2 regions of the Exiguobacterium sp. SH5S13 genome follow, and region 1 is predicted to be linked to the other one. Evidence: riboswitches for the same ligand, from Rfam matches in the RefSeq annotation. Region 1 holds a riboswitch; the other holds the start of a gene.
What was found. A riboswitch is a leader RNA that binds a small molecule or an ion and turns the genes downstream of it on or off. The one in region 1 is predicted to bind FMN.

Region 1 (3,208 bases):
TTCAGCGTGATGATCGAACCCATGTCCCGTGAATAGAGGGCAAGCGTCTCGACGATATCGTCGCGTGTATATTTTGGCATTTTATCGGGTAAATCAACGGCGATTTCCCCATGCCATTCATAGCCGGCGATGGCAAGTGCCTCGGCCCATGATCCGAACTGTCGAATGATCGATTCGGGAGACGGCCAGTTTTGCTCCATCGCGAAGCGACGATAGACAGAGCGACGAGGACGTTCCTTTAATAAATCCCCGAGCAAACGAATACAGTGAATCATGCGTTGCTGTTCGGTTGATAAATGATGAGTATTAGTGGATAGCGTTTGACTCAATGATGGTTCCTCCTTCCATGGACTCATATCTGAACCGACAATGATGACGAAAGTGCTTCTACAATCATACTATCGGATAGTTTTTACGATTTATAAGCGCTTTTGTAAGTTTTTTATGTTAAAAATGGGACTCGGTAGGTATAAAGTTGGATAAAAGATTTAAAAAAAAGGTAACAGGCATATTACAAATTTAATATTATATGGATTCATTTGTAAACAAAAAGTTTTATTTTTGGTAAATTATATGAGTTCCATACGAAAATGTACCCAACTGGACAATGGGGTCATCGCCGTTGTCCAGTTGAGTACCCTTCTATAATAAATTTAATTTTCAGACTAATCAATAAAAGTTTTCAAAATATACGAAAAAATTTTAAATGGTGGTCAATGAAACCGTGGTTCTGCTAAAATATCCGCATTGAGCGAATTTGAGAAAAGAGGATATTATGATATGACAATATGGTTATTTTACTTGCTGCTTGGTCTCGTCCAAGGGTTCACGGAACCGATCCCGATCTCGTCGAGCGGTCATTTGGTCATCTTCCAAGAGTTATTCAATATCGAATTACCGGGGCTGTCGTTCGAGATTTTCGTCAACTTTGCGTCGCTCCTCGCCGTCTTGACGATTTATCGCCAAGACGTCGTCCGGCTCGTCGTCAGTCTGTGGACGTTCTTATTTAAGAAAGACCGCAGCGAGGATACGATGATCGACGTCAAGTTCATCGGTCTCTTGCTCGTCGCGACCTTACCGGCCGGCGTGCTCGGCGTGTTATTCGGCGATTGGATCGGTGAGACGCTCAGCGGCGTCGCGACGGTCGGCTATACGTTGATCTTGACCGGGGTCGCACTTTGGTTCATCCGCAACATGCGCGGGAGTAAAGGTGACGGCGGTATCACGTTACGTGACGCCATCTTGATCGGTCTCGCCCAAGCGGTCGCGCTTATCCCAGGGATCAGCCGCTCGGGTGCCACGATCGTCATGGCGATGTTGCTCGGCATTAAACAAGAGTCGGCGCTCCGATTCTCGTTCTTCTTGTTCATCCCGGTCAGTCTCGGGACGATGATCTTGGACGGGCCGGTATTGTTCACCGATCCGACGACGCGCGATCTGTTCGGTCCGCTCGTCTTGGCGTTCATCGCCTCGTACGCGCTGACGGCCATCTCGCTCAAATGGTTCCAGCACATCATGGCGAAGGGTGAGCTCAAGTACTTCTCGTTCTATTGTTGGATCGTCGGTTTGCTCGTCGTCTTATTCTTGGCTTGATTGGAAGCGCTGCTCATCGGAGTGGCGCTTTTTTTGCGCTTTTATTTTTGCCTTCGATTCTTTTTTGCGCTAAAGTAAAGGAGTACAAACAAATATTCCTTCGGGGTCGGGTGCAATTCCCAACCGGCGGTGATGGGCGCAAGCCTTAAGTCCGTGACCCGGGCGCACGTGTGCGAACGGTGGATCTAGTGCGATTCTAGAGCCGACAGTATAGTCTGGATGGGAGAAGGAAAAAGACAGGTCCTCGTGACCTGCGCTTCGTCGTACGTTTTTCTGTAAAGAAAACGTTTATTTGGCTCGACCAATGACGACTGAGACCTCCCGCCGAGACCCTAAGGACATCCTTAGGGTCTTTTTGTCTGTACGAAACAAGGAGGGAGAACGATGCAACAGTACATGCAACAAGCAATCCAATTGGCCAAGTCCGCTGCCGGACAGACCGGTGTGAACCCGCTCGTCGGGGCCGTCGTCGTCAAAGATGGTCGCGTCGTCGGATTCGGTGCCCATTTGAAGGCCGGTGAACCGCACGCCGAAGTGCACGCCATTCGCATGGCCGGTGCGTCCGCATACGGTGCGACGATTTACGTCACGCTCGAGCCGTGCTCGCACTACGGGAAAACGCCGCCGTGTGCCGACTTGATCGTCGAGTCGGGCATCAAGCGCGCCGTCATCGCGATGAACGATCCGAACCCGCTCGTCGCAGGGAAAGGTGTCGCCCGTTTGAAGGCGGCCGGGATCGACGTCGAAGTCGGTCTGCTCGAAGCCGAGGCCCGTGCGCTCAATCCGGCGTTCCTACGTTCGCTTGAGACGAAACGGCCGTACGTCGTATTGAAGACGGCGACGAGCCTAGACGGGAAAGTCGCACTCGACACGGGTGAGAGCCAGTGGGTGACCGGGACTGAAGCGAGGCGTGACGTCCACGAACTACGGGCGACGGTCGATGCCGTCTTGACTGGAATCGGGACCGTGCTCGCCGACGACCCGGCCTTGACCGTCCGGCTCGACACGCCGACACGTCAGCCGCTTCGGGTCGTCCTCGACCGCGAGCTCCGCTTACCGCTCTCGAGTCAGCTCGTTCGGAGCGCGAAAGACGTGCCGGTGCTCGTCTATACGCTGTCTGGAGATGAAGTGAAACGGACCGAGCTCGCTCAAAACGGTGTCGAGCTTGCCGACTATTCGACACTCGACAACGTCCTTCGTGACTTGCATGGTCGCGGCGTCGGCCGTTTGCTCATCGAGGCGGGACCGACGCTCGTGACGTCACTCTTTGACGGACGATACGTCGACGAATGGGTCATGTATCAGTCACCGCGCGTGTTCGGTGGGAACCGAGGCATCTATCGCTCGAGCCAAGCCGGACCGTTAGATGCGATCGAGCGCTTCGCGATCGGCTCGGTCGAGACGGTCGGTACCGACATCAAGCTCGTCATGAGAAAGGGGGAGTCCGATGTTCACGGGAATCGTTGAAGAAATCGGCAGTGTGAAAGCCGTGAAGCGGAACGGGCCGTCGCTACGGCTCACGCTCGCGGGCAAGATCGTGTTAGAAGACGTGAAGCTCGGCGACAGCATCTCGGTGAACGGGATTTGCCTGACCGTGACGGCGTTTGATCAAACG
Region 2 (3,208 bases), on a different contig from region 1:
GCAGCAAACTTCGTCGATGCGGCCGCTCGCGGTGCGTCAGACGGTTTGTTCCTCGCATTGAACGTCGGTGCGATGCTTCTTGCCTTCGTTTCATTGATCGCACTCGTCAACTTGCTTCTCGGTGGAATCGGTGGTTGGTTCGGTCTAGAAGGCCTCTCACTTCAATTGATCCTTGGTTACGTGTTTGCACCGCTCGCGTTCGTCATCGGTGTACCATGGGCAGATGCCGTACAATTCGGTAGCTTCCTTGGACAAAAACTCGTCTTGAACGAATTCGTTGCCTTCTCTGAGTTCGCACCGATCATCGGTTCAGGTGATTTGTCAGCTCGTACAGAAGCGATGATCGCGTTCGCACTCTGTGGATTCGCCAACATCTCATCACTTGCCATCCTTCTCGGTGGTCTTGGTGGTATGGCTCCGAACCGTCGTAACGACATCGCACGTATGGGTGTCCTCGCGATTCTCGCAGGTACGCTTGCGAACTTGATGTCAGCGACTCTCGCTGGTCTTCTTCTCTAATCGTTATTCACAAACAAGAGCGCTCACTCCGGTGGGCGCTCTTGTTCATGGTTGCCATATAGTGACTACAAAAAATCACCCAAGGGATGTCTCCCTTGGGTGATTGGGCGTTAAGCTTGCAGTTGCATGTGTTGACGTTCGATCCACGGCTTCAACTTCAGGAAGAGCGGGACGAACAAGGCGGTGATCAATAATGCCTTAATCAAGTTGAACGGTAAGATGCCGTACAAGACGAGGTTCGTTTTGACTGCCGGATCGGCCATCTCGGCCATTCCGAAGAAGAACGCGTAAGCTGGTAAAATGAGTAGGTAGTTCAAAATCGCCAAGCTGAGCGCCATCGTGATCGTACCTGCCACGAGGCCTGAAGCGAGCGCTTTATTCGTTTTACGTTTATGGTAGAACCAAGCGACCGGATATATGAAGGCGACACCTGCGAAGAAGTTCGCGACTTCACCGACCGGGACGCCGCCACCGTTAAAGACATAGTAGAGGACGTTTTTGAGAGCGACGACCACGACACCTGCGAGTGGCGAGAAGACGATACCGGCGACGAGCGCTGGGATGTCACTGAAGTCCACTTTTAGGAATGGTGGCAGGAAGGGTAGCGGGAAGTTAAAGAGCATGAGGACGAATGAAATCGCCCCGAGCATCGATAGCGTCACCAGTGTTGTCAATCGTTTGTTGCGCGTTGTTTTCATCAAAATCTCTCCTTTTGTCGCTCCTTGATGAATGGCACCCGTCGCATAGAAAAACCCGATTGTGTGAACAATCGGGAGAGTTTACGCGCATACGAAACAGATGTTCTCGTCAACGTTTAAGCCACGCCAAAGAAAACATCCAAATATCGGTCGGATGCCGCCATCTTCTCCCATCCAGACTTTACTGTCGGCTTTCGAATCTCACGAAATCAGCAAGCAACGCCTTGCTCGCTCACGGGCTGAGAAGAACTTGTCTTCAATACCGCCGGTCGGGAATTTCACCCTGCCCCGAAGATGGAACGATTTAATTTTTTTTGTTACAGTTTAGTTATACAAGATATTTCACAAAATCACAAGTCAGTTGACTTGAAGTGAAGATAAATGAGGAGGAGTTCAGATGATTCATTTGACAGAGCCAGCCGCACTACAAGTCATCGATATGATGAAACAGACCGAACGCCCTGAAAATCAGTTCTTACGGATCAAAGTCCAAGGCGGTGGGTGTACCGGCCTATCCTATGGGATGGGGTTCGATGAAGACAAGACGGACAAGGATGTCCAGTTCGACCATTACGGTGTCCGCGTCATCGTCGCCGAAGCTGACCACGGTGTCGTCGACGGGCTCGAGATCGACTACAAGCAGTCGATGCTTGGCGGGGGCTTCACGATCAAAAATCCGAACGCGATCGCGACGTGCGGTTGCGGCTCGAGTTTCCGGACGGCGGCGAACGCCGGCACGCCCGGGGATTGCTAAACGATAGACGGGTTGCCGACATGTTCGGCAACCTTTTTTGGTGAGCATGTTAATGAGAGGAAATGAACGGGAATATTGGATGGAGAAGGATGAGAAGGGGGTAGGTACGATGAGGAAAGTGTTGATTTTCGGTGGCTCACGTTACTTTGGGAAACGGCTCGCGCTCCGTCTCGCTGAAGCGGGGGACGACGTGACGATCGTCACACGCGGTCAGCTGCAAGTGCCGGAAGCGGAAGGCATCCGCTCCATTAAAGGCGACCGTCAGTCGGTCGCGACGATGAAAGACCTCGCACGCAACGAGTATGACCTCGTCTACGACAATATTTGTTTCAATCCGTATCAGGCGAAGATCGCGACAGACGCCTTCATGGATCGGGTCGGGAAATATGTGCTCACGTCGACGATGTCCGTATATGCGCCAGAGGCAGCTTTAAAAGAAAGCGACTTCAATCCGCTCCATCATGAATATCACCTCGACGCGGAACACGATTACGGACAAGGGAAACGAGAGGCCGAATCGTACTTCTTCCATCGGGCCTCATTCCCGGTCACGACGGTGCGGTTGCCGATCGTCCTAGGGCCGGATGATTACACCGACCGGTTAAAATTTTATGTCGACGCGGTTCGGAACGAAGAACCGATCGTATTACATCACCCGGAGGCGTTGATGGGATTCATCTCGAGTTTCGAGGCGGCAGCTTTCTTGGAATGGGTCGGCCGTGCCGACGTGAGGGGGCCGTTCAACGCCGCGAGCGACGGCCTCATCTCGCTAGGTGCGCTCATGGAACGAATTGGACAGCATATCGGTAAACCGGTCCAAATCATTAAGGATGGGGCGTCGTCCCCGTACGATACGGACGTCGACTACTACATGTCGAACGCCGAGGCGAAAAAAGCTGGCTTCGTGTTCACGCAACTCGATGATTGGATTGACCGTGTCATCATTCAAACGATCCGCAAATGAAAAAACGGCCTCTCATCGTTCGCAGATGAGAGGCCAGTCTTTATTTCCCGGCAAATACCGAGGTTGAATGTTGTGGGTGACGCGCTGTCGGGTCGACGAGCTGCTTCACTTGGTTGATGGCGATCGGTGCTTCACCGAAGCCGGTCGCGATCAATTTCACTTTGCCTTCGTACGTGGCGATGTCACCGCAAGCGAAGATGCCGGCGACTGTCGTCTCCATCCGTGAGTCGACACGGATCGTGTTTTTCTCAAACTCCATGCCCCAGTTTTTGA

Region 2: linked by a shared signal. The riboswitch ahead of EVJ30_RS05225 (ECF transporter S component) and the one ahead of ribD (bifunctional diaminohydroxyphosphoribosylaminopyrimidine deaminase/5-amino-6-(5-phosphoribosylamino)uracil reductase RibD) in region 1 are both predicted to bind FMN.

The regions. Positions count from the first base shown of each region.
Region 1 is NZ_SJUS01000023.1:15,593-18,800, reverse strand. Features, by position in the region: gene EVJ30_RS11700 (homing endonuclease associated repeat-containing protein) at 1-329, opposite strand, end outside; gene EVJ30_RS11695 (undecaprenyl-diphosphate phosphatase) at 781-1,593, shown strand; FMN riboswitch at 1,686-1,828, shown strand; gene ribD (bifunctional diaminohydroxyphosphoribosylaminopyrimidine deaminase/5-amino-6-(5-phosphoribosylamino)uracil reductase RibD) at 1,978-3,060, shown strand; gene ribE (riboflavin synthase) at 3,041-3,208, shown strand, end outside.
Region 2 is NZ_SJUS01000006.1:45,329-48,536, forward strand. Features, by position in the region: gene EVJ30_RS05220 (NupC/NupG family nucleoside CNT transporter) at 1-519, shown strand, start outside; gene EVJ30_RS05225 (ECF transporter S component) at 630-1,217, opposite strand; FMN riboswitch at 1,376-1,517, opposite strand; gene EVJ30_RS05230 (HesB/IscA family protein) at 1,615-1,971, shown strand; gene EVJ30_RS05235 (Rossmann-fold NAD(P)-binding domain-containing protein) at 2,081-2,935, shown strand; gene EVJ30_RS05240 (NAD(P)/FAD-dependent oxidoreductase) at 2,976-3,208, opposite strand, start outside.